3 regions of the Mycobacterium sp. NGS64 genome follow, and region 2 is predicted to be linked to each of the others. Evidence: riboswitches for the same ligand, from Rfam matches in the RefSeq annotation. Region 2 holds a riboswitch; each other region holds the start of a gene.
The links. A riboswitch is a leader RNA that binds a small molecule or an ion and turns the genes downstream of it on or off. The one in region 2 is predicted to bind cobalamin.

Region 1 (10,603 bases), on a different contig from region 2:
ATGCTGGCGGTGATCGCCGCGCTGCATGTGATCGGCTGGGGCACCCTGGTCCTGCTCGTCGATCCGGCGCGACTTGACTTGGGCGGCAAGGCTTTTGGCATTGGCGTCGGGCTGACGGCCTACACCCTGGGCATGCGCCACGCCTTCGACGCCGACCACATCGCCGCCATCGACAACACCACCCGCAAGCTGATGGGCGACGGGCAGCGCCCCCTGGCCGTCGGCTTCTTCTTCTCGCTGGGCCACTCCACGGTGGTCTTCGCGCTGGCGGTGCTGCTGGCGACCGGGGTCAAAGCGGTAGTCGGGCCGGTCGAGGACGACTCGTCGACGCTGCATCACTACACCGGCCTGATCGGCACCAGCGTCTCGGGCGTGTTCCTCTACCTGATCGCGATCCTCAACATCGTCGTGCTGGTGGGCATCCTGCGCGTGCTCGCGCGCCTGCGCCGCGGTCATTACGACGAATCCGAGCTCGAACGGCGACTACAGAACCGCGGGCTGATCAACCGGTTCGTCGGCCGCCTCACGCGATCGATCACCAAGTCCTGGCACCTCTATCCGGTGGGGCTGTTGTTCGGGTTGGGTTTCGACACCGCCACCGAGGTGGCGCTGCTGGTGCTGGCCGGCACCAGCGCGGCGGCCGGCCTGCCGTGGTACGCCATCCTGTGTCTGCCGGTGCTGTTCGCCGCGGGCATGTGCCTGTTGGACACCATCGACGGCTCGTTCATGAACTTCGCCTACGGCTGGGCCTTCGCCAGCCCGCTGCGCAAGATCTACTACAACATCACCATCACCGGGCTGTCGGTGGTGATCGCGTTACTGATCGGGACCGTCGAGCTGCTCGGCCTGTTCGCCGGCCAGCTGGGGTGGCACGGTCCCTTCTGGCGGTGGCTGGCCGGCCTGGACCTCAACGCCGTCGGCTTCGCCGTCGTGGGCATGTTCGTCCTCACGTGGGCGGTCGCGCTGCTGGTCTGGCGCTACGGGCGCATCGAGGAAAAGTGGACGTTCTCCTCGCCGGAGCCAGAGTCCGCGACTTAGCCGGCTGCAAACCAGGATGAGATCGTGCAGCCCAGGTTGACCGCGCGGGTGGAACAAAGTCGGTCGATCCCCGTGCTTCTCTGGCAATTCGCCGAGCCTCGACTGTGTATCTCGTCGGGCCCGCTCGGCGGCGGCATCGGCGCCCGGGACTGGGTGGTCAACGCAACGGTCCCTCTCGATTACAACCGGACCGACCCCGACCGCCACCTGACTGAGATCGGTACCGCGCTCAAGCTGGTCGGCGCCGGCTGCGGGCTACTCACCGCGGTCGACGTGACCCGGCACCACAGCGCCGACGACAGCGGCGTGCATGCCGCCGCGACGGTTGGGCTCTCCAGCCCGGCCTGGGCGGCCGCGCCCGACCGGCACTTCCGCCGCGAGATGCGGCCCGGCGTCCAAACGACCGCGTTCGCTGACTACCAGACTGTGGAGCAACGACCGCCGACCGACGGTGACGAGCACCGGGTGGGGACGATCAACATCGTGGTTGCGGTGCCGGTGCGGCTGTCTCATGCCGCCCTCGTCAACGCCGTAGCCACCGCAACGGAGGCGAAAGTGCAAGCGTTGTACGACGCCGGGGTGCCGGCCACCGGAACCGCCTCGGACGCGGTTGTTGTGCACTGCCCGACGGACGGGACCCCGGAGACGTACGGCGGGCCGCGCTCGGCGTTCGGCGCCCGCATCGCACGAGCGGTGCACGCGGCCGTGCTCGCCGGTGCCCGGTCCTGGATTTCAGGATCGCCCGAGCGGTGCTACGACCCGTGGACGCACAAACACGCGTAAGCGCCAACGGTGTCGAACCGCCGGCCGCTGGCTGCGTTTCACACGGTGCCATTTCCTCCATCGGATGGCTCTTCCTGCGTTGGTGAGTCGCCGCTCCACGTGCTCGGAATCATCGGCATGCGCGGGCTGCCGTCGAACGCACCGTCGGCCAGGATGGTCAGCCCTGCCGGTCCAGCGCCGGTTTTGGTGGCGATTCCGGCGAACCCCTGCGGCCCGGCGCCAGTTGCCGATGCCGCCGCCGCGTCAACCGGGTCTTCGCCCGGATCGATTGCGTCGTCCAAATCCATGTATTCGTAACCGCGCCCGAGCATCTGCGTCCTTGTGCGCCGGCGCCGCTGCGTTCTGTTCTTTTCTATGGGTGTCGCCGCGGTCGCGGGCGCGGCGACGTTGTCGAGTTGCGGCGCCTTCTTTCGGGCCTTGCCGGCCGCCGCCGCGCCGGCAACCGCGCTCAGGTCGCCCACCAGATAGGCGAAGCCTTCCATGCCCACACCGGTACCCGCCCCGGTCATCGTCGGTGGGGTGGCCGACGGCGGGGGCGCTGCGGGTGTAGCGGCCGGCGCGGTGGCCTCCACCGGAGCCGGCGTCGGAGAAGAGGCGGGGGTCGGGATGCTGGGCGACAGTGCAACGACCGGCGGCATGATGGACGGCGCGACGGGAGGTACCGGCGGCAGGGCGGCCAGTCCCGCCAAGCCGGCGAGGCCAATCGGCGCCACCGCGCCGGCGGCCACCGCCACTATGGGAGCGGTTATCAGGGGCACGAAAACCGTCAGGACCACGGCAGTCTGCTCGAGCAGCGTCTTGAGCAACGCGATGGTGTCGGTGATGATCGTGCCGACGGCTTCGACGGTGGTGAACAGGATGGTGAAACCGATCGTCGCGGGATCGCCGCTAGCGAGCGCCGCCGTCAGATCCAGTCCGATAAAGAAGAACGTTTCCGACAGATACGCGACATAGGAGCCGATATCCATCGGGTAGCCCAGGGCGAACGCGATGTTGGACGGGCTGAGGAAGATCAGTGGGTTACCCAGCAGGGGCAGGTAGGGATCAAACCCCGAAAACATCGCCGCGAAGAAGGGATTGTCGTACAGCGCGTTGCTCAGCGGTTCTAGGACGTTGTTCCAGTAGTCGACGAAACCAATTTTCGTCAGCCAGGCCATGACCTGGTTCTCCGTGTCGGGAGGCAACGGGAAGGCCTGGTAGAACGTTTCCACCAACGCATGAAGATTCACGATCTTCGGCGCCGCCGGCACCTGCGGGGACGAGGCCACGGCGGTGGTCGAGACCGCCTGGTAGACGCTCATCACGGTCGCGGCCTGGATCCACATCCGTGCATAGTCAGCTTCATTCAGTGCGATGGGGATGGTGTTGATGCCGAAGAAATTTGTCCCCAGCAACGCCGCGTGGGTGGCGTGGTTGGCGGCCAGCTCGGCCAGGGTGGGCATCGCAGCGAGGGCGGTGGTGTAGGCGGTGGCCGCAGCTTGATGTCGGACGGCCGTCGCCGCGCTGTCGGCGGCGGCTAGCGCGAGCCAGGCGATATGGGGGGCGTGGCTGGCCACATACGCCGCCGCGCTCGGGCCCTCCCATGCCCCGGCCTGCACCCCCGCCATCAGCGCGGTCAGCTCCTCGGCCGTCTCGGTGTACGCGATGCTCAACGAGGTCCACGACTCTGCCGCGGCCAGTAGCGGACGGGGCCCCGGCCCGCTGCTCAGCAGAGCCGAATGGACCTCTGGCGGTGAAGCCATCCAGATTGGGCCGGTCATCGGAGACGACCGAATTCGAAAGTGATGGTTCGACAACGAGGTTTCGGCGCCATGACAGGCCAGCTCTCTCGGGGTACTCCGCCCCGGGTAGCAGGACACGATGACGCGAGTCTCCTGGCTCTCGGATCGCTGCTCGCCTCGCCTTCCGACCGGTGGCCGTGGCTTCGTGAGGGTCGCTCCCCGATGACAGTGGCGGGACCGCGCCGGATTCGCACCGGCTTCCTGCGTCGTCATCGCCTTACGCGGAATATTGTCGCACCCCGACATCGTCCCGGGCCTGAACTTGCCAGAATCGGGCAAACCCAGACCAGACGATCCCCGATCAGCGCTGAGATCGAGTTGCGCTTGAGTTCAGGCGACCACCGGTTCGGGTGTAGAAAAGTGCCATGCACGAGCTGTCGCTGTGCGAGGCCATCGCCGGTCTGGTCAAGACCCACGCCGAGGGCCGGCACGTCGACGTGGTGCGGGTGCGGATCGGGGCCCTGCGCCAGGTGGTGCCGGAATCGCTGTCGTTCTGCTGGACACTGGTCCGGGATTCCGAGGACATGCCGGACGCCGAGCTGGAACTCGAGTGTGTCGGCGCCGAGGTGCGATGCCGTTCGTGTGGCCGCGAATCGGAGATCACCTCGGCCTGGTCGATCTGGTGCCCGCAGTGCGACAGCCCCGACGTCGAGGTGCTGCACGGCAACGAGTTCCTGGTGACGTCCTTGGACGTCTCGTGAAAAACGCTCCCCCCGAACGGATTTGACCATGGGCAGATTTCACCGGCACGACGACGGAACCGTGCACACCCACGATCACGACCATCCCGATCACGAGCACGGGGACCACAGTCAATACCAGACGGGCAAGCAGCGCATCGACGTGCTGGAGGCGATCTTCGCCGAGAACGACGTCCTCGCCGCGGCCAACCGGGCGGCGTTCGAGGGCCACGGGATCCGCACGCTGAACCTGATGAGCTCCCCGGGGTCGGGCAAGACCACCATCCTGCAGTCGACGCTGGACGAGCTCGCCGGCGAATTCGCGATCGGCGTCATCGAGGGCGACATCGCCACCGATCTGGACGCGGCCAAGCTCAGCGGGCGCGGGGCCCAGGTGTCACTGCTCAACACCAGCAATGGGTTTGGCGGGGAATGCCACCTCGACGCGCCGATGGTCAATCGCGCCCTGCCCGGCCTCGACCTCCCCCGCCTGGACCTGGTGATCATCGAGAACGTCGGCAACCTGGTCTGCCCGGCGGAGTTCGACGTCGGCGAGCACGCCAAGGCCATGGTGTACTCCGTCACCGAGGGCGAGGACAAGCCGCTGAAGTACCCGGTGATGTTCCGCTCGGTGGACGTGGTGCTGCTCAACAAGATTGACCTGGTGCCCTACCTGGATGTCGACGTCGACGCGTACATCTCGCACGTCCGCGAAGTCAACGCCACGGCCGAGATCCTGCCGGTCAGCGCGCGCACCGGCGCCGGCATGGGCGCCTGGTTCGGATGGCTGCGGCGATTCGCGACGAACTCCGAGGACTGAGGTCGGCCGTACTGCGATTGGCTCGCATGACGGACCTGCCAATCACTTGCAACACGATGAGGATTCTCCGGTGCTTCGTTAGGCTTGCTCATGGGTTGGCCGACCGCGCGGCCGACGGCGGAAATCCCTTGTCCCGCAACGTCAATGCGGGCAAACAGAGGCTAATAGCACATCTGTATATTTGCCGGCAACCGGTGGACCGTTGACAACCGACTGAGGCGGGAGTAGACCCAAAATCAGCGCTGCGCAAGTGGGCCGACGGTCGACTCCGGCGGCGCAGGAGCTTCCAGCCCGGCTCCGGAAAGCTGCAGCATGCCAACAGAAGCAGCAGTCAAAGCAGAACAAACATTGATCCATGTTCTATGGATTAACGCGGGCCTCAGTTGCGACGGCGATTCGGTGGCGTTGACTGCCGCCACCCAGCCCAGCGTCGAGGAAATAGCACTCGGTGCGCTTCCTGGCTTGCCTCAGGTTGCCGTGCACTGGCCCCTGATCGATTTCGAATGCGGCCCGAACGGCGGGGCCGACGACTTCCTCGAGTGGTTCTTCAAAGCCGATCGCGGCGAGCTCGAGCCCTTCGTGCTCGTCGTCGAGGGATCCATCCCGAACGAGAAGATCAAGGATGAGGGGTACTGGTGCGGGTTCGGCAATGACCCGGCCACCGGCCAGCCGATGACCACCAGCGAGTGGCTCGACCGGCTGGCGCCCAAGGCCACCGCGATCGTCGCGGTCGGGACGTGCGCCACCTACGGCGGCATCCACGCGATGGCCGGCAACCCGACCGGCGCGATGGGCGTGCCCGACTACCTCGGCTGGGACTGGAAGAGCAAGGCCGGCATCCCGATCGTCTGCGTTCCGGGCTGCCCGATCCAACCGGACAACCTGTCCGAGACGCTGACCTACCTGCTCTACATGGCGACCGGTCAGGCGCCGATGATCCCGCTCGACGACGCGCTGCGCCCGAAGTGGTTGTTCGGCAACACCGTGCACGAGGGGTGTGACCGCGCCGGCTACTACGAGCAGGGTGATTTCGCCTCCGAATACGGCTCACCGAAATGCATTGTGAAGCTTGGCTGTTGGGGCCCGGTTGTCAAATGCAACGTGCCCAAGCGCGGGTGGATCAACGGTGTGGGCGGCTGCCCGAACGTCGGCGGCATCTGCATCGGATGCACCATGCCCGGCTTCCCGGACAAGTTCATGCCGTTCATGGACGAGCCGCCCGGCGGCAAGCTGTCCAGCACCGCGGTCGGGTTGTACGGCAGCGTGATCCGCAGCCTGCGCGGCGTCACGGGCCGCACCGTCGACAAAGAGCCGAAGTGGCGCCACAACGGCGACCAACTCACCACCGGGGCCCGCCGCACCTGGTAGGTCGCGGCACGCTTCGTTCAATTTCGCATCACCCGGAGGGACTTCGATGACAACTATCGTCCCCGAGCCGACCACCGCCAAGCGGGAGCCCGGCCAGCTCGTCGACATGGCCTGGGATCCGATCACCCGGATCGTGGGCAGCCTCGGCATCTACACCAAGATCGACTTCGAGAACAAGGAGGTCGTCGAGTGCCACAGCACCTCGTCGATCTTCCGCGGCTACTCGATCTTCATGAAGGGCAAGGATCCTCGCGACGCCCACTTCATCACCAGCCGCATCTGCGGCATCTGCGGTGACAACCATGCCACCTGTTCCTGCTACACGCAGAACATGGCGTACGGGGTCAAGCCGCCGCACCTGGGCGAGTGGCTGATCAACCTCGGCGAGGCCGCCGAGTACATGTTCGACCACAACATCTTCCAGGAGAACCTGGTCGGAGTGGACTTCTGCGAGAAGATGGTCTCCGAGACCAACCCGAGCGTGCTCTCGCTGGCGGAGAAGACCGAGGCGCCGCACGCCGACGCGCACGGGTACCGCACGATCGCCGACATCATGCGCTCGCTCAACCCGTTCAGCGGAGAGTTCTACCGGGAGGCGCTCCAGGTGAGCCGCTGGACGCGAGAAATGTTCTGCCTCATGGAGGGCCGCCACGTCCACCCGTCCACGCTGTACCCCGGCGGCATCGGCACCGTCGCGACCGTTCAGCTGATGACGGACTACATGGCGCGGCTGATGCGCTACGTCGAGTTCATGAAGAAGGTCGTGCCGATGCACGACGACCTGTTCGACTTCTTCTACACCGCACTGCCCGGTTACGAGAAGGTCGGGCTGCGGCGCACGCTGCTCGGCTGCTGGGGCTCGTTCCAGGACCCCGAGGTGTGCAACTTCGCATACAAGGACATGGAGCGTTGGGGCAACGCGATGTTCGTCACCCCAGGCGTGGTGGTCGACGGCAAGCTGGTCACCCACTCGCTGGTCGACATCAACCTCGGCATCCGGATCCTTTTGGGCAGTTCGTATTACGACGACTGGACCGACCAGGAGATGTTCGTCAAGACGGACCCGCTGGGCAACGCGGTGGACCGACGCCACCCGTGGAACCAGCACACCAACCCCCACCCCCAGAAGCGGGACATGGAGGGCGGCAAGTACAGCTGGGTGATGTCCCCGCGCTGGTTCGACGGCACGGACCACCTGGCGCTGGACACCGGCGGCGGGCCGCTGGCCCGGCTGTGGGCGACGGCGCTCGCCGGCCTGGTCGACATCGGCTACGTCAAGGCGACCGGCAACAGCGTCAAGATCAACCTGCCCAAGACCGCGCTGAAGGGCCCCGTCGAGCTCGAGTGGAAGGTCCCCCAGTACGGCAGCAACACCATCGAACGCGACCGGGCCCGCACCTACTTCCAGGCCTACGCGGCGGCGTGCGCGCTGCACTTCGCCGAGAAGGCGCTGGAGGAGATCCGCGCGGGGCGCACCAAGACTTGGGAAAAGTTCGAGGTGCCCGACGAGGCCATCGGTTGCGGGTTCACCGAGGCGGTCCGCGGCGTGCTGAGCCACCACATGGTGATCCGGGACGGCAAGATCGCCAACTACCACCCGTACCCGCCCACCCCGTGGAACGCGAACCCGCGCGACAGCTACGGCACGCCGGGACCATACGAGGACGCGGTGCAGGGTCAGCCGATCTTCGAGGAGAACGGCCGGGACAACTTCAAGGGCATCGACGTCATGCGCACGGTGCGCAGCTTCGACCCGTGCCTGCCGTGCGGCGTGCACATGTACCTCGGAAAGGGCAAGACCCTGGAGAGACTGCACACGCCGACGCAATCGCCTGTAACGGAGTGACGATCGCAAGCGCGGCGAAGCCGGGCGCAGCGGGTCGTCACAACATTGGAGGACGCATGGCGGATCGCCCGGAGACGCCCGAGAACGACACGCAGTGGCGCGCAGCGGGCGATCGGATCCAGACACTCCTGGATTCCTGCGCGGCGAGCGGGGCGGCCGCGCACGAGCGCGCCCAGCAGTTGGTCCGCGAGGTGGTCGGCCTCTACGGGGCCGCCCTCGAACGGATCGTGCGAGCCGGCGACGCCGGTTTCGCCGAGCGGCTGGCCACCGACGACCTGGTGGCCAGCCTGCTGCTGGTCCACGGGCTGCACCCGCACGACGTGCGCCGGCGGGTGTCCGACGCGCTGGACCGGGTGCGGCCCTACCTCGGGTCGCACGGCGGCGATGTCGACCTGATCGAAATCGTCGGCGGTGACACCGTGCGGCTCGCTTTCAAAGGCAGCTGCAAGAGCTGCCCGTCGTCGGCGGTGACCCTGGAGCTGGCCGTCGAGGACGCAGTCCGGGCGGCCGCGCCGGAGGTCACCTCGATCGAGGTGGTGACGGCGGAGCCAGCGGCCAACGAGACCGTGATCCCGACGGAATCGCTGATGGCACACGTCCGTTCGAACGGCCACGGCCCGAACGGGGCCGGCACCTGGCATCCGCTGCCCGAATTGGCGGAATTGGAGCCCGGCGACGTCGCGGGATTCCGGGTTGCCGGCACCGCGCTGCTGGTGTGCCGGGTCGGCGACCTGCCACTGGCCTACCGCGACCACTGCCCGGTGTGTGACGACTCGTTGGCGGCCGCACGACTGAACGAGACCCTGCTGGGCTGCCCGCGCTGTGGCACGCAGTTCGACGTCGTGCATGCGGGCGCCGGCCCCGACGGAACTCACCTCGAGCCGCTTCCCTTGCTGCCCCGCGACGGGGTCCCCTCGGTGGCACTGCCGGAACCGATGGGAGCCGGCGCATGACGACCCCGTATGACGTTCTCGCCCGCATCCGAAGCGACCGGGCGGCCCCCGAGCCGGCCGCCGAGCGGTGCGAAATGTGCTCGGACATCATCCCCGATGAGCATCAGCACGTGGTGAACGTCGGCGCCCGGCAGCTGATGTGCGTCTGCCGCGCCTGCTATCTGCTGTTCACGGATACCGATGCCGAACTGCGCTACCGGTCGGTGCCCGACCGCTACCTGGCGTTTCCCGACTTCGCGCTGGACCGCCGCGCGTGGGAGGCGCTCCAGATCCCGGTCGGCGTCGCCTTCTTCTTCACCAACTCCGCCCTCGGGCGCACCGTCGCCTTCTATCCCGGCCCGGCCGGGGCGACCGAGTCCGAACTCGACCTGGAGGCCTGGAACGCGATCGGCGGCGCTGACCCGCGGGTGGCCCTGTTGACCGACGACGTCGAGGCGCTGCTGGTCCGGGTCCCGGAGGCCAGCACCGACGAATCCGAAAGTGCCGACCCGCAAAGCTATCTCGTGCCCATCGACGCCTGCTACGAGTTCGTCGGGCGGTTGCGCATGCTGTGGCGGGGGTTCGACGGCGGCCAGGAGGCCCGCGCGTTCATCGACGAGTTCTTTGCCCGGGTCGCCGCCCGGGCGGTGGAGACGCGGCCATGACGACAGAGCACATGGACGTGAACTTCGCCGTCCTCGACGTGGCACCCGAACCGTATGCGGTGACCCCGGTGCTGACCGCGCGGGTCAGCGTCGCCGCCAACGGGGACGACCCCGTGCACGCGATCGCCCTGCGCTGCCAGGTCCGGATCGAACCGCTGCGCCGGTCCTACTCGGAGGCGGAGGCGGCCGGGCTGCTCGACTTGTTCGGTCCCCGCGAACGCTGGGCCGCCACCCAGCGCACCTTCCTCTGGCAGCACGTCACCGCGATGGTGCCGGGGTTCGCCGGCAACACGACGGTCGCGCTCCCGCTGGACTGCACCTACGACTTCGAGGTCGCCGCCGCCAAGTACCTGCACGCGCTGCGCGACGGCGCGCTCCCGCTCCAGTTCCTTTTCAGCGGAACCATTTTCGTCAAGTCCGAACGCGGGTTCTCGGTCCAGCAGGTGTCGTGGGACTGCGAGTACCGCTACGGCATGCCGGTCTCGGTCTGGCGGGACCTGATCGCGCAGCACTATCCGAACACCGGCTGGGTCCGGCTGAGCCACGAAACCATCGCGGCGCTGGCGGCCTACAAGTCGGCGCAGGGGCTGCTCGACCTCGACCACGCGGTCACCTCGCTGCTGGACACCGAACGGGAGGCGGCCACATGACCTCCGATTGGGATCGGGCCCGCGCGGTCGCCGACGCGGT
Region 2 (10,603 bases):
TCGCGCCGAGCGACAGGACGACCTCGGAACCCGCACTGACGCGCCGCAGTTCACCGTCGTGCAGGAATTCCACTCCGGTGGCCCGCGACCCCTCGAACGTCACGCGGGTCACCAACGCGCCCGTCAGGACGGTCAGGTTGGGCCGGTCCATCAGCGGGAACAGGTAAGAGCGAAAGACCGATTCGCGGCGTCCGTTGCGGATGCGCAGGTCGACGATCGATGCGCCACCGGCTGCCTCCATGAGGCTGCCGTTTGGGCTTGCGAAGGCTGGAATGCCCAGCGATTTACCGGCTTCGAGCCCGGCGTGCGCGATCGGGCTCGGTTCGGCGGCTGGTTCGACGTAAACGGGTCCGCCGATGCCGCGATGCCGGGGATCAGGAGCCCCGTGCCAGTCCTCGATCGCCCGGTAGATCGCGAGTACCGAATCGTAGCTCCACCGTTGATCTTTGGCCTCGGCCGCGAAGTAGTCCCAGTCGCTTTTGTGACCGCGCGCCCACACCATGACGTTGATGCTCGAGCCCCCGCCGAGGACCTTGGCCATCGCGTACGGGATTGCTCGTCCATTGAGGTGGCAGTTGCGCTCGGTGGTGAAGTTCCAGTCGCGCTCGCTGCCGAGGTTTGCCAGCCACATTCCCGGTTCGCTGATCTCGGGTCCTTCGTCGGGTCCGCCGGCCTCGAGCACCAGCACGCTCACGTTCGGATTTTCGGCGAGGCGCCGGGCCACAACCGAGCCGCTCGATCCCGATCCGCACACGATGAAGTCGTATTGCCGCTTCAATTCGGCGACCAGCCGCCGCTGGTTGCGGCGAACGCGTTCGGCGAATTCCGCTGTGGAACGCCCCATCTCGACCGAGGTTGATGTCATCAGGTTCTCGCTTCCAGGTAGAGCTGGCGACTCGGATGGCCGGCCACGGATACTCCATGGTTACGTCGGCCGCGTCGCTCCAGCGACCTGCGAAGGCCCACAGCGCGTTTTTCGGCTATCGGTCCGCGCTGCCCGGACAGCCTTATCGTGCCCCGCGCAGGGTCTGCTGCGGCGACTCTCCGTACATCGCCTTGTAGGCGGCCGCGAACCGGCCGAGGTGCGCGAATCCCCAGCGATGCGCAATCGCGGAGACACCGGTGTCCGAAGGGTGGGCGGAGCGCAGTTCACCGTGCGCGCGACGCAGCCTGACTACGCGCAGATACGCCATGGGTGACATCCCGACGTGCCGACGAAAACCCTCCTGCAATGCGCGCACGCTGACGTGGCAGTCGAGCGCCAATCGCGATGTCGTCAGCGCGGATTGCGGCGTGCTCTCGATGATGTCCATCGCCTCGCGGACAGCTGCCGGCGCGATAGGCCGGACCGACGATGAAAGGGCCTCGCGATGGGGATGGTCGGCCACCAGAAGCAGGCCGTACACCAGGCTCTCCACCAACGGATCCAGCACGGCCGGGTGCCGCATCGGACTGTCCGAATGGGCGAGCTCCCGATTGAGCCAATGCGCCTGGGCCACCCAGCTCCGCGCGGCATGGCTGGCCAGCGGCAGCGTTACGGTGAAGGGAACGGATGATCCTGCCGGCTGGCCCAACAGCGTTTCGAGTGCGGTATCGACAACGAGTTGGTCGATCTTGACCCCTAGGTGTCGGCTCGCCCCGGGCCAACGGGTCACGCTCATCTCGGCCTCGGGCCCGTAGATCGTGGCCGTCGCGGGAGTCGAAACCCACCGTTGCCCCAGGTATCGCGACTCCAGCCGGCCCTCGATCGGGACGTGCACGTAGTAACTGTCGCGACCCTCCGAAAAGCGAAGCGACACATCGGTGTCGTAGCTCAGATCGGCCAGCGTGATCGGCCCGGCGTGGATCAGGCGCTGGCTGAAGCCGAAGCCGTCGGGCGGGCCGAGCAGTGCGAGCTTGTGTGAGTGAAAAGCCGACTCGCAAAGGTGGATAGCCTGCTCCGGCGATCGCGTGCGAAACCAGTTGTCCGCCATGACGGTCATCGAGTCCCGTTCGGTAGGTGCCAATCGTCTGGTGCCCTGGTCGGGCCACACATAGTAGACGTCACCAACGTCCAGCGGGTTCGATTTTCCTCCGTTCTTGCTAACCGGAGAACTCTCCGATATCTTTCACGATCGTACCGGAGAATTCTCCGCTACGTTGCCCCGAAGGAGAGACCATTGCGATACATCAAGCTCGGCAACTCGGGATTGGACGTGTCCCCCCTGGCGATCGGAGCCATGACCTACGGCGATCCGGAGCGCGGACATCCCGTGTGGTCGCTGCCCGAAGACGAATCGCGGCCCCTGATCAAGCATGCGGTCGAGGCCGGGATCAATTTCTTCGACACTGCCAACATCTACTCGCAGGGCAGCAGCGAAGAGATCCTCGGACGCGCGCTGCGCGACTACGCCAACCGCGACGACGTGGTCATCGCCACCAAACTGAGGCATCCGATGCGTACGGGGCCCAACGGAAAGGGACTGAGCCGCAAGGTGATCATGACCGAGATCGACCATTCGTTGCGCAGGCTCGGCACCGACTACGTCGACCTTTACCAGATTCACCGCAACGATCACACGACCCCGCTAGAGGAAACCCTCGAGGCGTTGCACGACCTGGTGAAGGCCGGCAAGGTCCGCTACCTGGGGGCGTCGTCGATGCCGGCATGGGAGTTTTCCAAGGCCCTTCACCTGCAGCGCGCGAACAACTGGACGAGGTTTGTCTCGATGCAGGATCACTACAACCTGCTGGCCCGCGAGGAGGAACGCGAGATGATCCCGCTATGCCTCGACGAGGGCGTGGGCACCATCGTCTGGAGCCCGTTGGCGCGCGGAAGGCTCGCGCGATCGTGGGCGGACGCCAAAGTCACTGCGCGAGCATCGAACGACGGATTTGCCGACATGCTGTACGCCGGTGTCGGTGACGACTCCGACAAGGCCATCGTCGACGCGGTCGGCGCCGTCGCCCAGGGGCGCGGCGTGAGCCGGGCCCAGGTGGCGCTCGCCTGGTTGCGCTCCAAACCCGTGGTGACCGCGCCCATCGTCGGGGCCAGCAGCATCGGCCAGATCGACGAGGCGATCGCCTCGCTTGACCTCGAGCTCAGCGAAGCCGAAACGCACAGGCTGGAAGCCCCCTACAGACCGCGCTACGACTTCCAGGGCGTCTCCGACGACACCCTGCTGCAGGCGGTGGCGGAGCGGATACCCCAGTTGTCCACGGCCAGTTAGCCATCTCGCCTTATCCTCGTGCTGCGGCAAAGGGGTTTTGACCAGAACGAGGAGGTGGCGGCCTGTGGCAGACGACGGTGTCGCCCGGATTCGCTCCGACGCCCTGCGCAACCGAGAGCACATCATCGAGGTGGCGCACGACGCCTTCGCCCAGTCGGGCACGGCGTCTCTCAACGAGATCGCGAAGCGCGCGGGGGTCGGGGCGGGGACGCTGTATCGCCACTTCCCCACCCGGGAAGCCTTGATCCTCGCCGTATACCGCCACGACGTGCAGCGACTGGTGAATTCGGTGCCCAGGCTATTGCGAGCCCATCCGCCCTTGGACGCGTATCGCATGTGGTTCTACAAGGCCGCCGACTATGTCCGCGTCAAACACGGCCTGGGCGACGCCCTGCACAGCGCGGCGGCCCAGGACGCGATCAATGAGACATACGCACCCGTCGTCGCCGCGGTCGGCCAGTTGCTCGATGCCTGCGCGCGGGACGGATCCTTGCGACCCGATCTCGACCCCGCGGATGTCCTGCTGCTCATGAGTTCGCTATGGCGGGTCGGCGAAGGTGCAGCGGGCAGGCGACAGGCGAAACGAATAATGGAGCTCGCGATCGAGGGACTGCGTCCCAGATAGCCCGCGTTCCCGCGGGTACCGTCGGGTCATGGCACGAGTCATCGTCTTCGGCGGCCACGGCAAAGTCGCGTTGCGGCTGGCCCCCATCCTGACCGAGCGCGGGGACGAGGTGACCTCGGTCTTCCGAAACCCCGACCATTCCGACGACGTCGCCGCGACCGGCGCCGCCCCGGTGGTGGCCGACATCGAGCAACTCGACACCGACGCGCTGGCCGGCCTGCTGGCGGGTCACGACGCCGTCGTGTTCTCCGCCGGCGCGGGCGGCGGCAACCCGGCCCGCACCTACGCCGTCGATCGCGACGCCGCGATCCGGGTGATCGATGCCGCCGTGCGGGCCGGCGTCAGGCGGTTCGTGATGGTGTCCTACTTCGGCGCGGGCCCGGATCATGGTGTGCCGAGCGAGAATTCGTTTTTCCCGTACGCGGAAGCCAAGGCCGCCGCGGACGCGCACCTGCGCGCCAGCGACCTGGACTGGACGGTGCTGGGGCCGGGCCACCTCACCCTGGAACAGCCGACGGGGCGCATCGTCATCGGCAGGGGAAAAGGCGAGGTCTCCCGGGCCGACGTCGCGCTCGCGGTGGCCGCGTCGCTGCACGACGACTCCACCATCGGCCGCACCATCGAATTCAACAACGGCGCCGAGGGGGACGGCGTCCCCATCGCCGAAGCACTCGCTGACCAGTAAACTCCGCTGCGCACGGAGGCTTCCGGGGCGGATTCGCTGATAGGGATGGAAGGACAGGGCGCGTGAAGCTTGGCGACTGCCCGGTCTTTCCTCCCGAGGCGGCAGCCGCCCTGAGCACGGACCGCGGCTTGGGTTGGCGCCTGGCGCGAGAGGCCGGCCCCGTTTTGCGAGACCCGGGGGCTAGCTGGGTGTTCGTCGTCGGGCGGGAGCAGGTGTTGGCGAACCTGGACGATCCCCGGTTGGATCGCGCCCGGGCTCTTCCCGAAAGCGATCTCGAGGTGCACGACCGGCTGTTCGCGCCGAAATCAGCGCACGAGATCGCGGCGGTGTTCCGTCCGATCGCCGCCGAGCTGATCGATCGTTTCGCCGCCGCCGGTGGCGGTGACGCGGTGGCCGATGTGACCGCGCCGATGGCCGGTGCCCTTTTCGACGTCGTGTCGCGCCTGCGGCTGCTGCCCGCCGAGCACCTGGCCGGGCGGTCCGGCCACGTCTTTGCCGAGGCGTGCCGCAACCTGTTCAAACACGCCGGCTGGCACCTGTTGGCGTTGGCGCGCGGCCCCGAATTGTGCGACGCGCTTCGACGTCAGCCCGATCTGATCCGCGAGTTCGTCGAAGAGATCCTGCGGTTGGAGCCGATGGTGCAGGGCTGCCAACGTTTCACCACCCAGCCGATGACCGTCGCCGGGGTGGACATGCCGCCCGGCGTGGTCGTGATGTTGTGCATCGCCGCGGTCCAGCGGGACGGCAGCGACGCCATGTCCACCGATGATCTGGTGATCGGCGTTAGGGCGCACCGACATTGGAGCCTGGGTGCGGGGTCGATGCGTTGCCGTGGCGGGCACATCGTCCGCCAGGTGTTGCGGGTGCTGGTCGAGGAGTGGCTCGACCGGGCCGGCGATCTTGGGCCGGCTCCCGGTTTTTGGCCGGTGGCTGGGTTCCCGAACACCGAGAACTCTTTGTGGCTGCCGAAGCTGCCGCTGGTGGCGAGGTCCTCGGACCGGTCGACGCGGTAGACTCCGCTGCGCAGCTGGTCTGCCGTCGCCGTGACCGCGGCGTCGGCATCGAGCGAGGCAACGTTAGACCCGCCTCGCGAGAGGGAACCCGGTGGGAGTCCGGGACTGTCCCGCAGCGGTGAGCAGGAACGACCGCCGTCACACGCACTGGTCTCACGACTGGGAAGCGACGGCCACTAGGAGCACCACCCGGTGCGCGCCTGCGAGTCCGAAGACCTGCCAGCGGTGCCGGGCGCGCCGCGTCCGGCGGCTCATCGCCTCGTGGATTGGGCGTTTGGCCGTGTCCGGTGCGGTGTAACCCGAAGGCGTTCACCGTGATCGGATCGGCTGCGCGTCCGCGGCGGTGAGCGCCCCGTCGATCGATAGGACGAAATCGTGACCTCGCAACCCTTCACCGCAACGGTTACCGGCTCCCCGCGCATCGGCCCGAAACGCGAACTCAAACGCGCGACCGAGGGCTACTGGGCCGGACGCACCAGCCGATCGGACTTGGAATCCGTCGCCGCTTCCCTGCGCCGCGACATGTGGTCCCAGCTCGCGTCCGCGGGCCTGGACTCGGTGCCGGTGAACACCTTCTCCTACTACGACCAGATGCTCGACACGGCCGTCATGCTCGGCGCGCTACCGGTGCGGGCCGGCGAAGTCCCCGACGAACTGGACCGCTATTTCGCCCTCGCCCGCGGCAACGACGACATCGCGCCGCTGGAGATGACGAAGTGGTTCGACACCAATTACCACTACCTGGTCCCCGAGATCGAGCCCGCGACGCGGTTCGCGCTCAACCCCGACAAGGTGCTCTCGGAGCTGAAAGAGGCCTTTGCGCAAGGTATTCCCGCTCGGCCGGTGGTCATCGGTCCGATCACCTTCCTGCTGTTGAGCAAGGGCATCAACGGCGGCGGCGCGCCGATCGAGCGGCTGCGGGAGCTGCTGCCGATCTACTCCGAGCTGCTCTCGCTGCTCGCCGAGCACGGCGCCCAGTGGGTGCAGTTCGACGAGCCGGCCCTGGTGACCGACATCTCCCCCGACGCGCCCGCGTTGGCCGAGGCCGTCTACGCCGCGCTCGGTTCGGCGAGCAACCGGCCCGCGATCCACGTCGCCACCTACTTCGGCGACCCCGGCGCGGCGCTGGCAGGGCTGGCCCGCACGCCCGTCGAAGCCATCGGCGTCGACCTGGTCGCCGGTGCCGGCACCGCGGTGGCGGGCATCCCGGAACTGTCCGGCAAGCTGCTGGTGGCCGGCGTCGTCGACGGACGCAACGTCTGGCGCACGGACCTGGAGTCGGCGCTGGCCAAGCTGACGGCCCTGCTGGGTTCGGCTGCCAGCGTGGCGGTTTCGACGTCGTGCTCCACCATGCACGTGCCGTATTCGCTGGAGCCCGAAACGGGGCTGGACGACAACCTGCGCAGCTGGCTGGCGTTCGGGGCCGAAAAGGTAAGTGAGGTCGTCACTCTCGCGCGCGCCCTGTGTGACGGGCGCGACGCCGTCGCGGACGAGATCGCGGCGTCCAACGCCGCCGTCGCCTCCCGTCGCAGCGATCCGCGGCTGCACAACGACGGGGTCCGCGCCCGGATCGACGAGATCGTCGCGTCGGGCACGCACCGCGGCGGCGCGGCCGAACGCCGCGCCAGCCAGGAGGCGCGGCTGCACCTGCCGCCGCTGCCGACCACGACGATCGGCTCGTACCCGCAGACGTCGGCGATCCGCAAGGCGCGCGCAGCTTTTCGGGCCGGCGAGATCGACGAGGCCGAGTACGTCGCCAAGATGCGCAAGGAGATCGCCGACGTCATCGCGCTGCAGGAGCAACTGGGCCTGGACGTGCTGGTGCACGGCGAGCCCGAGCGCAACGACATGGTGCAGTACTTCGCCGAGCAGCTGGAGGGCTTCTTCGCGACGCAGAACGGCTGGGTGCAGTCCTACGGCAGCCGCTGCGTGCGGCCGCCGATCCTGTACGGCGACGTCGCGCGGACCCACCCGATGACCGTCGAGTGGATCAGCTACGCCCAGTCCCTCACCGACAAGCCGGTGAAGGGCATGTTGACGGGGCCGGTCACCATCTTGGCCTGGTCGTTCGTGCGCGACGACCAGCCGCTGGCCGACACCGCCAACCAGGTGGCGCTGGCCATCCGCGACGAGACCGTGGACCTGCAGGACGCGGGCATCGCGGTGATCCAGGTCGACGAACCGGCGCTGCGCGAGCTGCTACCGCTGCGCCGCGCCCAGCAGGAGGACTACTTGCGGTGGGCGGTGGCGGCTTTCCGCCTGGCGACTTCCGGCGTGGCCGACTCGACGCAGATCCACACCCACCTGTGCTACTCGGAGTTCGGCGAGGTGATCGGCGCCATCGCCGACCTGGACGCCGACGTCACGTCGCTGGAGGCGGCGCGCTCGCACATGGAGGTGCTGGACGACCTGAACTCGGTCGGCTTCGCCAACAGCGTGGGCCCGGGCGTGTACGACATCCACTCACCGCGGGTGCCGAGCGAGGGCGAGATGGCCGAGTCGCTGCGGGCGGCGCTGAGAGCGGTGCCGCCGCAACGGCTTTGGGTCAACCCGGACTGCGGGCTGAAGACCCGCAACCCCGACGAGGTGACCGCGTCGCTGCGGAACATGGTCGCCGCGGCCCGGGAGGTCCGGGCGGGCGCCTAGCCTTTGCCGCGAGCGTAACCACACTGCGATTTTTGGACCGAAATCTCGCAGTGTGGTTACGCTCGTGAACCTATTCCGGCTTTTCGGCCGGCTCGTCGGCCGGCTCCGACAGCACCTGGACCGGCACGTCGTCGGCCCAGGGCTGGCGGGTCACCATGTCGGCGACCCGCACGAAGCCGCGCTCGAACTCGCCGGTGGCCGCGTCCACCAGCCGGTAGGCCTGGGTCTGCTTGTGGATCGGCTGCGCGTCGAGCAGTACGACCCGCACCTCACCGGGCTCGAAGTGGCAGCGCTGCTGCATGGCGGTGATGAGCTGCTCGTTGTGCATGTGGCCATCACCGAAGTTCCAGCCGATGGCGGTGCTGCAGATCCGCTCGCCGTCGGTGATGAGGTAGTCGTCCTCGTTCTGGCCCGCCATGGCGCGGTGCGCCAGCGTGAACAGGGCCCGGCCGTGCGTGTTGAACCCGCGGAACGCGTACCCCATGTAGATGGGGATCTGGGCGGCTTCCGGGCTGCCGTAGAACCGCTCCAGCTGGGCCTGCGGCATGCTGGCGATCGCCACGATGCCCCGCCCGATCTTGTCGTTGGCCGACGGTTTCATGCACCACAGCGTGGTGTCCCAGTTGCCGGCGTAGTAGCGCATGCCCGGCAGGAACGAGATCTTGCGCGGGAACAGGTTGCCCAGCACCACGATCCCCGCGATGACGACGAACAGGATCGCCACCACCACGGGATGCTTCAGGTCCGCCAACCCCAGCCGGGCGTGCGCGACGAACAACGACAGCACACCGAAGATCATGAAGACGTTCCACTCCAGCGGCACGCCCATCGGTATGGACAACAGGATCCCCAGATGGAAGCAGACCATGACGAACGCCGCCACGGTCGTCGGCCAGCCGCCGTGGCAGAAGAACAGCGGCAGCGGCACCAACATCTCGATCGCCGTGCTCACGTGGGCCAGGAACCGGGACAGCCGCCCCGGCCGCAGGTCCTCGGGGAACTTCTCGAAGAACTGCCGCTTCAGCCAGCGGGGCCGCACCAGCGGGTTGTTGGACATCATCGTGGAGATCACGAATGGGAAGTGCTTGTTGAGCTTCGACGTCGCCGCGCCCATCCAGATGACCAGGAACACCACCTTGGACCCGACGATCATGTCGGCCCCGCCGAAGAGGAAGGTCACGGTCATCGCCGCGTACACCTCGCCGCGGGCGGCCAGGAAGATCACCTTGTCGCGCAGCCCCGCCGCCGCGAGGATCAGCAGGATCACCACGATGCGCCAGGTCGGCAGCAGCCCGACGCTGGTGCCCAATTCCGGCACCGGGCCGGTCCCGTCGACGAACAGAGTCCACAGCGTCATCACCAGCAGCGCCGCATAGAGGAAGACGTCCACCGGTTTGCGGGTGGTGCCGCGGGTCAGCGGGACGCGATCCGGCCACGGTGGCAGCCGGATGGTGCCGAACCGCATCCAGTACAGGATCGAGCCCAAGGGCGGGAAGAACCGGTTGTTCAGCGGCCCGAAGCCGCAGCCCAGCCCGACCACCTCGAACAGCATCGTGTAGAGCACGACCTTTTCGAAGACGATCGGCTCGGACCACCAGTGCGCGACGTTGGTGAACCCGCCGAGTCCCTTGGTGGCCGAGGCGAACAGCCATCCGAAGAGGATGTAGAGCAGGATCTTGAGCACGTAGAACAGGTGCAGCGCGACCGGCGTGCCGAAGCCCACCTCGGCCCAATGTCGGGCCATCGGACGGATCTTCTCGCTGCGGGTGCCCTTGTTCCATTCCTCCATGTCGAGCTGGGGCAGCTCGGGCTTGAGAAATCCCATGGTTTGACAGGTTAGAACGCGTTCTAGGCGTATGGCTTGGGTAGGGGCAAAGAATCTTTTGCCCGCAAGTTAACCGGCGGATACCGTGAAGTCGCTAGGAGAACTCCACCATGAGCAGACTTCGATATCTCGTCGCGGCGCTGATGGCTGCCTCGGCACTGATCGCCAGCGCCAGTGTGGCCCGGGCCGACGCACCCGCGCCGGGTGATTCCTGCACCGTATTGCACGCCACCACCACCGACGCCAACGGCCGCACGATGTGGTGCAACCCCACCATGACCGGCGCGCATTCTCTGGTGTGGCAGTACGGTGGGCCGTCCTAAGTCTGGACCGTCGGCGCTAGAAAGCTGTCTCCGCGCTGTTCAAGCCATTCGACAAGTGAGCGACCGGCATCGAGCACGTGCCGTTCCGCGATCGACCGGGCCCCCTTGGCGTTTCCGCTCTCCAGCGCATCCAGTAGTTCCTCGTGCTCGTTGAGCGACTGCTTTTCGTGCTCGGGAAACAGCGTGAGGAAGTTCGTCGGCACGACGCGGGCGGCATGCCTGATCTGAGCAAGCAGTCGCGGCGAGTGCGCCGCACGGTGAATTTCTTGATGAAAGA
Region 3 (10,603 bases), on a different contig from region 2:
CCAGCACCACCGCCCAGACCCACTCCCAGCGGGTCACCCGTTGGCTGGTCAGGCGCGCGTAGATCGGCAACGCGAACAGCAGCGCGGTCACCTGCAGCGATGTCACGAGGACCACCGACCCCCACGCCAGCGCACCGGCCTGCAGGCTGTAGTTGGCGATCGCGGCCAGCCCGCCCATCCACCACCGCTTGTCGCGCAACGACATGCGGAACAGCTCGAGGTGGCCGACTTCCTTGTCGGTGATCTCGTGCGCGGACCGCTGCCGGATCACGTCGCCGACCGCGGAGGCCAGCGCCGCGCACAAGGCGATCAGCGCGGCGATGTCAACTTTCGACATGGGGACCCCTCACCAGCGTTCCGCCCGAAAGCTGTTTGTACACGTGCCGTTACCTAACAATTCAACGACCACTGTAGTGGGGCGCGCCGGGGTCTCGACCCCAGCGAACCCCGGCGGTCCGTCGACGAACCGGGCCGCACCTGCGAAAAACCTCCGGGAAATCTTGCGATTCGGGCATCGCGATCACCCCTTCGGACGCCACGGCGAGAAAACGACCACCGGCCTGTGCCACCGTACCGGGCCGGGCAACGCCGCCAAATGGTCGGAGCGACGGTGGAATCGAACCGTTATCCCCGGTGCGCCGGGTCCCCGCCCAGGGCGGTGTGTGGGCCCGGCCCGGCGTTTGCGACGCTAGCCGACGCACGGCGAAGGCCGGGCGCGCCAAATCAGTAGGCGCGCTTCGCCCGCCAAGCTGCTTGAATACTGTTGGAAACGGTCAAAGAGCGTTAAGGGAGCCGCCACGCGCGGCAGGCGCGCGGAACACCACCGCGCGAAAGTTGCAGAAGGGTTGGTGACGAGCGCATGACGTCCGACGAGCCCGGCAGCAACGCCTCCCCCAAGCCAGTGCCGCGCCCGGGCCCGCGCCCCGGACCCCGGCCCGTGAGCCCGGGACCGCGACCTGTCCCAGTGGTCGCCCACCCGTCCAGCGATCCGCACCGGTTCGGCCGCGTCGACGACGACGGCACCGTCTGGCTGATCAGCTCGGCGGGCGAGCGCATCGTCGGTTCCTGGCAGGCCGGCGACCGCGAGGCCGCCTTCGCCCACTTCGGCCGGCGCTTCGACGACCTGAGCACCGAGGTCACGCTGATGGAGGAGCGGCTGGCGTCGGGCACCGGGGACGCCCGCAAGATCAGGGCGCACGCGTCGGCGCTGACCGAGACGTTGCCGACCGCGAGCGTTCTGGGGGACGTCGACGGGCTCGCGGCCCGGTTGGCCGGCCTGGTCGAGCGCGCCGACGCGGCCATCGCCGAGGGCCGCTCCAAGCGCGAGGAGCACCGGGCCGCCCAGACCGCCCGCAAGGAGGCCCTGGCCGCCGAGGCCGAAGACCTGGCCGCCAACGCGACACAGTGGAAGGCCGCCGGCGACCGGTTGCGCGCCATCCTCGACGAGTGGAAGACGATCAGCGGCCTGGACCGCAAGGTCGACGACGCGCTGTGGAAGCGCTATTCGGCCGCGCGGGACACCTTCAACCGGCGGCGCGGATCCCATTTCGCCGAGCTGGACCGGGAGCGGTCGGGGGTCCGGCAGTCAAAGGAACGGCTCTGCGAGCGCGCCGAGGAACTGTCCGATTCGACGGACTGGACCGCCACCAGCGCCGAATTCCGCAAGCTGCTCACCGAATGGAAGGCGGCCGGGCGGGCGACCAGGGAGGTCGACGACGCCCTGTGGAAGCGCTTCAAGGCGGCCCAGGATTGCTTCTTCACCGCCCGCAACGCGGCCGCGGCGGAAAAGGACGCCGAGTTTCGCGCCAACGCCACCGCGAAGGAGGCGCTGCTGGCCGAGGCGGAAAAGATCGACACCAGCAACCTCGACGCGGCGCGGGCGGCGTTGCGGTCCATCGCCGACAAGTGGGATGCCATCGGGAAGGTGCCGCGGGAACGCTCCGCCGAGCTGGAGCGCCGCCTGCGCGCGGTCGAGAAGAAGGTGCGGGACGCCGGCGACGCCGACTGGTCCGACCCGCAGGCGCAGGCCCGCGCCGAGCAATTCCGCACCCGCGCCGAGCAGTACGAACAGCAGGCGCAGAAGGCCGCGGCGGCCGGCCGGACCAAGGAGGCCGACGAGGCCAGGGCCAATGCCGAACAGTGGCGGCAGTGGGCCGACGCGGCCGCCGCGGCGCTGACGCGGCGGTCCTAGCCTTTCGGCGGGGCCTCGGGGTCATCTGGTTTGTCGAGGGTGTCCAGCAGGGTCATCGACTGCCGCGCTGCGGCGACCCGGCGCCGCTCCTCCTCGGCGGCCAGGTGCACGACGGTGCGCGCCCAGACCAGGCGGGCCCAGTGAAACGTCAGCACCATCACGGTGATCCACGCGACGATCAGCCCCACGCCCGGCCCGGGATGCCCGGCGGCCACGGTCTGGCGCGACCAGATCGCCAACAGCCCCGCGCCGCACGCGATCGCCGAGCCCGCCAGCGCCACCCAGGCCAGCGCCCAGCGCCGTGTCATCAGCGCCAGCATCGAAAAGCCCACGCCGAACACCAGCGCCAGCCACGCGAACACGCGCGAGGGGAGGGACACCGCGGCGGCGCCGGCGCCATGGCTGGAGAACAGCACGTCCCAGCCGCGCACGTGCCCGGTGTGCGGCAGGATGAACGACGCCAGCAGCACGAACACCAGGATCGCGACCACCAAAGCCCTTGGGCCGGGCTCGATCTCGCCGGCAACGCGGCGTTCGGCCGCCTCGATCTCTGCCCGCAGCGCGTCGATGTCGGTGTGTTCTTTCTTCATCGGGCACATCCCAGGGTTTCGAGCGGATCGGTGGCCGGCCCGACAGCCGGCATGCCTAGGCCGATCGTGCGCGGGCGCCGCCCGGCGGCGTGGGCGTCGCCGGCCCGGGTGCGGCGGTGGCGCAGGATGCCGGCGTCGGCGATCAGGTGGTGCGGCGCGGCCCCGGTGACCTCCGCGGTGACGATGTCGCCGGGCCGGACCTGATCGTTCGACGCATCGGAGCAGGCAAAGTGCACCAGTCGGCCGTCGCGCGCGCGTCCGGTCATGCGTGCCGTGCGGGCGTCCTTGCGCCCTTCGCCGGTGGCGACCAGCAATTCGACGGTCTGGCCGACCAGCGCGCGGTTGCCCTCCAGCGAGATCTGCTCCTGTAGCTCGACCAACCGCTCGTAGCGTTCCTGCACAACGGCTTTCGGTAGCTGGCCGTCGAAGTCGGCGGCGGGGGTGCCGGGGCGTTTGGAGTACTGGAAGGTGAACGCCGCCGCGAAGCGGGCCTGCCGAACGACATCGAGGGTGGCGGCGAAATCCTCTTCGGTCTCGCCGGGAAATCCGACGATCAGGTCCGTGGTGATCGCCGCGTGCGGCATCGCCGCCCTCACGCGGTCGATGACGCCCAGGTAGCGCTCGGCGCGGTAGGAGCGGCGCATCGCGCGCAGCACCCGGTCGGACCCGGACTGCAGCGGCATGTGCAGCGCCGGGCAGACATTGGGTGTCTGCGCCATCGCCTCGATGACGTCGTCGGTGAACTCGGCCGGGTGCGGCGAGGTGAAGCGCACACGTTCCAGCCCGTCGATGCGCCCGCACGCCCGCAGCAACTCGGCGAAGGCGCCGCGATCGCGGGGCTGCGCGGGGTCGGCGAAGGACACTCCGTAGGCGTTGACATTCTGGCCCAGCAGGGTGATTTCGAGGACGCCGTCGTCGACCAGCGATTGGACCTCGGCGAGGATGTCTGCCGGGCTGCGGTCGACCTCCTTGCCGCGCAGCGACGGCACGATGCAGAACGTGCAGGTGTTGTTGCACCCGACGGAGATGGAAACCCAAGCGGCATAGGCGGATTCGCGGGCGCTCGGCAACGACGACGGGAACTGCTGCAGCGCCTCGGCGATCTCCACCTGCGCGACCCTGTTGTGCCTCGCGCGGTCGAGCAGCGTCGGCAGCGATCCGATGTTGTGCGTGCCGAACACCACGTCGACCCACGGCGCCTTGCGCAGCAGCGCGTCGCGGTCCTTTTGGGCCAGGCAGCCCCCGACGGCGATCTGCATGTCGGGGTTGCCGCGCTTGCGCGGGGCCAGGTGGCTGAGGTTGCCGTACAGCTTGTTGTCGGCGTTCTCCCGCACGGCGCAGGTGTTGAAGACCACCACGTCGGCGTCGGCCCCGTCGTCCGCGCGCCGGTAGCCGGCCGCCTCCAGCAGGCCGGCCAGCCGCTCCGAGTCGTGGACGTTCATCTGGCAGCCGTAGGTGCGCACCTGGTAGGTACGCGCTCCCGAAACATCTCGGGCCACCATCGAAGTCACGGGGCCATGGTACGGCGACCTGGGTCGGCCGAATGAACCCGCAGCTTAGACCCGGCGGCGCTCGCGTTCGGCGGCCAGCTCGGCGAGCACCACCTCGCACGCCAGGTTCTGGCCGTAGCCGCGGCGCGCCAACATCCCCACCAGCCGGCGGGTCACCCGCGCCTCGTCGGTCAGCGTCTCGCGGCGCAGCTTGGCCCGCACCAGCTCTTCGGCCCGGTCCCGCTCGGCGGCGGCGTCGATCCCGGCCAGCGCGGCGCCGATCAGCTCTTTGCCGACGCCCTTGGTCCGTAGCTCGGCGGCCAACGCGCGTCGGCTCTTTCCCGCCTTGGCCCGCCGGGACTCGACCCACTGTTCGGCGAACTCGGCGTCGTTCACCAGGCCGACGGCGGCCAGCCGGTCGAGCACCCGCTCGGCGACGTCGTCGGGGTACCCGCGTTTGGACAGCTGACCGGACAGCTCGGCCCGGGTGCGCGATCTCGCGGTGAGCAGGCGCAGGCACAGCGCCCGCGCCTGCTCCTCGCGGGAGGGCTCAGAAGTCGACGGGGGCGGGGAGGACGTCTTCATCGGTCACCACGGCGCCAATGCCGAGCTTTTCCTTGATCTTCTTCTCGATCTCGTTGGCGATGTCGGCGTTTTCCATCAGGAAGGTGCGCACGTTCTCCTTGCCCTGGCCGAGTTGTTCGCCCTCGTAGGTGAACCACGAACCGGACTTGCGGATGAAGCCCTGGTCCACCCCCATGTCGATCAGCGAGCCCTCGCGGCTGATGCCGCGGCCGTAGAGGATGTCGAACTCGGCCTGCTTGAACGGCGGCGACACCTTGTTCTTGACGACCTTGACCCGGGTGCGGTTGCCGACCGCGTTGGTGCCGTCCTTGAGCGTCTCGATCCGGCGCACGTCCATGCGCACCGACGCGTAGAACTTCAAAGCCTTTCCGCCCGTTGTCGTTTCGGGCGAGTTATGCACCATCACTCCGTCAACGAAGTAATTGTGATTGCCCTCGACCTCGATATCGAACCGATTCATCGACCGGGTGTGCGGTTTGACATGCACATCGAGAACGCGGGCCGGTACCAACTGCTGCGTGGGTTCGGCGAACTGTGGCGTCACCGTCCCCTGACCGCGGAAGCGCGGCAACAGCTTGTACTCCATGGACGGCGCCATGTACGGCGCCACCAGCTTCTGAAACTTCGCGGTTGCCGCGGTGGAGAACACCAGCACCGCCTTACCGGCTGAACCAGCCTGACGCAGACGCACATCCAAGCCGTACGTATCACACAGGTACTCACGCAACCGCGCACGGGTGCCTTCGCTCATGGCTTCGACGCAAATCTCGATGCGCCCGCTGCCACCTGCCGTACGCTCCTGCAATCCCTTGGAACGCAAGGTGAATGAGCCGTCATCCATGTACCAAATAGCCAGAGCCAGGGGCGTGAGCACCTTGAGATACTCCTCGGACAAGAACTTCTTGCCGTCCCCGAGATAGACCGCGCGCTGTAATTCAGCGAGCTCCGGCAGTGGGGTGAAGTCGACAAAGCTCGCGCCCTTTGCGTTCTCTCGCACCGAATGCCGAATGTTGCCCATTAATGCGGTCTTCCACTGCAGGTACTCCAACTGCTTGGCGCCGTGTCCCAGACGGAAACGGACCCCATTGCGATCGCGTCGGTTGGATGAGAGGTTCCCGTCACCCATCAGCGATCCCAATACCACCTGGAACTGCTGATCGCTGAGCAGATGGGGTTCGGTGGCCAGCACCCGGTCGCCTGCGATGAGGTCACCGGCTTCTGTCCAGCCGCCCGGTGTGCGAATGAGGTGGTTGGGCGTCGCGGCGAATTGCGACTTGCCGTTACCGCTGGACTTCTCGACGGTGAACTGGAGGAACTGTTCCGCCGGCCCGTTGTTGAACCAGCTCACAACCTTGCGAGGCACAACCTGGTCCGTCTTCGGGTCGTAGGACAGCACCTCGACGTCCATCTTGCTGTTGACTATCTTGCCGATCTTTTCGGTGGTGCCATCTGCAAGAGTCACTCGGGTCGAATAGTTCATGCACCCAAACATCACGCCGATCTTCTCCCGGAGCTGGTTGATGAAGATCGCCGTGGTTCCCGAGTTGTTGAGCGCGCCGGTCATCTTGCGCAGCGCCTGACTCATCAGCCGGGCCTGCAGCCCGACGTGGCTGTCGCCCATCTCGCCCTCGAGCTCCGCGCGCGGCACCAGGGCCGCCACCGAGTCGATGACCAGGATGTCCAGGGCGCCGGAACGGATCAGCATGTCGGCGATCTCGAGCGCCTGCTCACCGGTGTCCGGCTGGCTGACCAGCAGCGAGTCGGTGTCGACGCCGAGCTTCTTGGCGTAATCCGGGTCCAGGGCGTGCTCGGCGTCGATGAACGCCGCGACGCCGCCGGCGGCCTGGGCGTTGGCCACCGCGTGCAGCGCGACGGTGGTCTTACCCGAGGATTCCGGGCCGTAGATCTCCACGACCCGGCCGCGTGGCAGGCCGCCGATGCCCAATGCCACGTCCAGTGCGATGGATCCGGTCGGGATGACCGAGATCGGCTGGCGCATCTCGTCGCCGAGACGCATCACCGAGCCTTTGCCGTAGCTCTTCTCGATCTGGGCCATCGCCAGCTCGAGGGCCTTCTCGCGGTCGGGGGCTTGCGTCATGATGCCTCTTCCTATCGTCGTTGGGTTCTTCTGACCGGTATCGGTCGGTTGGCGGTGACCCTAGGCGCGGGGTCCGACAAGTCCCCGAACGCTCACCACAGTAGCCGAACACCTGTTCGATTCAAGGTGACACGCCGGGCGTCCGATGGCGTGTGGCAACATTTGCTACCGACAAGGCGCTGACGGGGCTGACAACCTGAGGAAACCGGTGCGAATCCGGTGCGGTCCCGCCACTGTGATCGGGGACGGACACGTCCCGACCCGAGAGCCAGATACTCACCGTCAGCGCTTCCTCACGAGAACTGGGGCGGATTTCCCCAGAGAGGGTTGGTTGCGCATGGACATTTCTGCCGAGCTGGCCGAAATATCTTCCTACAAAAGGTTTTTCACGTTCACGGTGGGCGGCGACGCGGCCGGGTGGCATCCGGTCGGGCAGTCATACGCCGACGGGTTCGCCGACCTGATCGAGGCGACCGCGCAGCGCTATCACACGTCGGACCTGCGGATCGCCGCCTCGCTGGTTCACCTCGGCCACGCCACGCGGTTGTGGTCGCCGGTGCTGGCGTGTGCGCTGGGCCACGGCGTGATCCCCGATCTCAAATGCCTGCAGCGCGCCGACGACGGGGCGCAGCTGCGCATGCCCGAGCCCGTCGGGCAGGCCGTCGACCGCCCGTCGGCGAAGTTGCTGTACCGCCTCGTCGTCCGGGGACACATGAAACCGTTCGCCGCCGGCCTGCGGGTCAAGCTGGCGCCCGCCCTGCTGGCGGGCAACATCGCGTCCGCGCTGGTCGGAGCGTCCCGGGCGCTGCTCGTTGCGCGTCCCGACCTGCGGCCCGCGATCGTCGAGATGACCGAGTCGCTGCTGGACACTGGCATGCTGGCCGGGTCCGGCGTGATCACCGGCTCGCATCTGGGCTTCCGGCGTCGCAGCTGTTGCCTGTTCTATCGCGTGCCCGGGCGATCGGTCTGCGGCGACTGCGTGTTTCGGCGGGAGCGCCCGGGCCGCTGAGTGTGCAGCCAAGGTTTTGCGTGTGTATCCAGGGCGGTAAACAGGCCCGGATCGCGCCGCCAGCACATACTCAAAGCCGCCAGCTCACACTCAACGCCGCCAAAGCAAACTCACCACTGATCGCGCGGCACGTCGAAATCGGCGCACAGGGCGCGCCAGACGTCGCGGGGGTCGACCCCGTCCTCGATCGCCTGGGCGGCGGTGCGGCCGCCGAACCCGCTCAGCACGTGATCCACCAGCACCGACGCGCCGTAGGTGGATCCGAACCGCAACACAACCCGCTCGTTGAACTCCGTCAGCCGCACGCTCGCCAACATACCGAGCCGGTCTTGCCGGCCAACGAACCTGGTGATCGCGCCCGCAAAACCGGCTGGGGCCAGCTGCCTGAATCCTTGTGCGCGCGGGCATTTCAGCGATTACTATCGCCCCGTCACCGATGGCGGCGACATTCTCGAAAGTGGCTGAATGGGAGGTCAGGTGTCGTTTGTCACCGTGGAGCCGGAGGCCCTGATGGCTGCGGCTTCGGATTTGGCCAATATCGGTTCGACGATCAAGTCGGCGACTACCGCGTCGGCAGGGCCAACCACGCAGATAACGGTCGCAGCCGAAGACGAAGTGTCGGCTGCAGTCGCGTCGCTGTTTTCCAGCCAAGCCCAAGAGTTTCAAACGCTGATCGGGCAGGCCGGGCGATTTCACGACCAGTTTGCCCAGGCGTTGAGCACGGGTGCCGGGGGATACACCGCCACAGAGGCGGCCAACTCTGCCTCCGTTATATCCAAGGTAGAAACGAAAATATCCGGACTAGAGGCGAAGCTAGCCCAGGAACGCGAGCAGGTGAAGCAAGAATGGGGGCAAACTGAGGAACGGATCAGTTGGCTGCGGAGGGAGCTTCGTCAGGAGATTGAGAAGAGCGGGGAACTGCGAGAAAGGCTGGCAAAGCTTGGACAACCACTACTGATCTTTGGTCGCCTGGCGTGAGCGGTTTGCAAGACGCTGAGCTACCCCGCTAAAGCCAGCGCTTCGCGGCACACCCGCACCGGGTCGGCGACGTCGGCAATGCCGGCGGCGGCCTGGCGCGCGGCGTTGCGGTAGCCGGGCGACGACAGCACCTCGCCCACGGCGGCCACCAGCGCGTCGGCGGTCAGCGGCCGGATCAGCCGTCCGCTCCCGTGGCGCACCACCCGGTTGGCCATCTCCCACTGGTCCCCGCCGCCGGGGACCACGACCAGCGGCACGCCGGCCAGCAGCGTTTTGCTCACGATCCCGTGGCCGCCGCCGCAGACCATCAGGTCGGCGTGCGCCAGCAGCTCGGACTGGCGCCCCAGCCCGGCCACCGCGTACGGCGGCAGCGTCAGCTCGGCCCCACCCAGCCGCGAGACCACCAGGCGCGAGCCCGCCGGCAGCGTCTCCCCGGGTATCAGGCACTGCAGCGCGGCCTCGGCCAGGCCCGACGTCCCGGTCGACGCGGTCGACGGCGCGACCACCACCACCGGCCCGGGGCCGGGCGGCACCTCGAGCACTCGATCGGTGGGCTCGAAGTGCAACGGCCCGACGACGACGGCCTCCTGCGGCCAGTCCGGGCGCGGCACCTCGAGGGCCGGCAGCGTGGCGATCAGGCGGCGCAGCGGCCCGGGGTCGACGGCGGGCAGCCCGATCTCGAGCCGGGCGGCCGCGCGCTGCTTGATGCCGGCGCGCCAGGATCGCCCCGTCAGCGCCCGCATGCTGGCGTCGCGCAGCCGGCCGCGGAAGCCGGTGCCCGGCGCCAGCCCGCTGCCGATCGGCGGCAGCCCCTTCGACGGCAGGTACAGCGGATGCGGGTTGAGCTCGATCCACGGGATCCCCAGCAGCTCGGCGGCCATCCCGCCGCCCGCGGTGATGACGTCCGAGACCACCAGGTCGGGCGCCAGGTCGCGCAGCGCCGGGACGTTGAGCACCGCCATCCGCGCGGCGCGGCGATGGATCCGGGCCCCGGCGTCGATGTCCTCGTCGGTGGCGGCCAGCCCGTCCAACTCGGCGGCGTCGATGCCGGCCGCGCGGGCGGCGCCTGTCCATTCCGCGCCGGTGAACAGGGTGGGCCGATCGCCCGCCTCGACGAAGCGCTGGCACAGCGCGATCGCGGGGAACGAGTGCCCGGGATCCGGCCCGGCGACCACGGCGACGCGCATCGACCCCACCCTGCCACAGCGCCGCGCCGCCACGCACAACCCCGGTCGAATAGGCTGGCGGCCATGACCGAGCTGACTGACACAGGCGTCGCGAACACCCGCACGGTCGAGGGTTTCCTGAACGCGCTTCAAGATTCGGACCTCGAGGCCGCCGAGGCCGCGCTGGACGAGAACCTCGTCTACGAGAACGTCGGCCTGCCCACGATCCACGGCCGCGCCCGGGCGATCAAGCTGTTCCGCGCGATGGAGGGCCGTGGGGCGTTCGAGGTGAAGATCCACCGCATCGCGGCAGACGGCGCCGCGGTACTCACCGAGCGCACAGACGCGCTGATCGTCGGCCCGCTGCGGCTGCAGTTCTGGGTCTGCGGCGTGTTCGAGGTGCACAACGGGCGAATCACGCTGTGGCGGGACTACTTTGACTTCTTCGACATGTTCAAGGCCACCCTGCGCGGCCTGGCGGCCCTCGTCGTGCCGT

Region 1: it holds a riboswitch for cobalamin, as region 2 does, so the genes downstream of both, AC5Y4S_RS05285 (PPE family protein) here and metE (5-methyltetrahydropteroyltriglutamate--homocysteine S-methyltransferase) in region 2, are expected to answer to the same signal.
Region 3: it holds a riboswitch for cobalamin, as region 2 does, so the genes downstream of both, AC5Y4S_RS05730 ((2Fe-2S)-binding protein) here and metE (5-methyltetrahydropteroyltriglutamate--homocysteine S-methyltransferase) in region 2, are expected to answer to the same signal.

Annotation. Positions count from the first base shown of each region.
Region 1 is NZ_JCALCI010000001.1:1,046,984-1,057,586, reverse strand. Features, by position in the region: gene nicT (Nickel transporter NicT) at 1-1,038, shown strand, start outside; gene AC5Y4S_RS05290 (adenosylcobinamide amidohydrolase) at 1,063-1,821, shown strand; gene AC5Y4S_RS05285 (PPE family protein) at 1,860-3,581, opposite strand; cobalamin riboswitch at 3,669-3,849, opposite strand; gene AC5Y4S_RS05280 (hydrogenase maturation nickel metallochaperone HypA) at 3,968-4,303, shown strand; gene hypB (hydrogenase nickel incorporation protein HypB) at 4,332-5,102, shown strand; gene AC5Y4S_RS05270 (NADH-quinone oxidoreductase subunit B family protein) at 5,415-6,470, shown strand; gene AC5Y4S_RS05265 (nickel-dependent hydrogenase large subunit) at 6,517-8,316, shown strand; gene AC5Y4S_RS05260 (NifU family protein) at 8,373-9,269, shown strand; gene AC5Y4S_RS05255 (DUF5947 family protein) at 9,266-9,913, shown strand; gene AC5Y4S_RS05250 (DUF6084 family protein) at 9,910-10,563, shown strand; gene AC5Y4S_RS05245 (hypothetical protein) at 10,560-10,603, shown strand, end outside.
Region 2 is NZ_JCALCI010000002.1:671,510-682,112, forward strand. Features, by position in the region: gene AC5Y4S_RS11500 (GMC family oxidoreductase) at 1-844, opposite strand, end outside; gene AC5Y4S_RS11505 (AraC family transcriptional regulator) at 1,008-1,982, opposite strand; gene AC5Y4S_RS11510 (aldo/keto reductase) at 2,160-3,209, shown strand; gene AC5Y4S_RS11515 (TetR/AcrR family transcriptional regulator) at 3,274-3,834, shown strand; gene AC5Y4S_RS11520 (SDR family oxidoreductase) at 3,863-4,519, shown strand; gene AC5Y4S_RS11525 (cytochrome P450) at 4,582-5,532, shown strand; cobalamin riboswitch at 5,614-5,750, shown strand; gene metE (5-methyltetrahydropteroyltriglutamate--homocysteine S-methyltransferase) at 5,908-8,178, shown strand; gene AC5Y4S_RS11535 (DUF3556 domain-containing protein) at 8,249-10,003, opposite strand; gene AC5Y4S_RS11540 (hypothetical protein) at 10,114-10,326, shown strand; gene AC5Y4S_RS11545 (GntR family transcriptional regulator) at 10,323-10,603, opposite strand, start outside.
Region 3 is NZ_JCALCI010000001.1:1,142,539-1,153,141, reverse strand. Features, by position in the region: gene AC5Y4S_RS05760 (DMT family transporter) at 1-337, opposite strand, end outside; gene AC5Y4S_RS05755 (DUF349 domain-containing protein) at 860-2,191, shown strand; gene AC5Y4S_RS05750 (Rv2732c family membrane protein) at 2,188-2,790, opposite strand; gene miaB (tRNA (N6-isopentenyl adenosine(37)-C2)-methylthiotransferase MiaB) at 2,778-4,283, opposite strand; gene recX (recombination regulator RecX) at 4,338-4,856, opposite strand; gene recA (intein-containing recombinase RecA) at 4,822-6,954, opposite strand; cobalamin riboswitch at 7,121-7,252, shown strand; gene AC5Y4S_RS05730 ((2Fe-2S)-binding protein) at 7,292-7,963, shown strand; gene AC5Y4S_RS05725 (DUF3046 domain-containing protein) at 8,074-8,268, opposite strand; gene AC5Y4S_RS05720 (PE family protein) at 8,441-8,941, shown strand; gene AC5Y4S_RS05715 (glycosyltransferase) at 8,962-10,128, opposite strand; gene AC5Y4S_RS05710 (limonene-1,2-epoxide hydrolase) at 10,192-10,603, shown strand, end outside.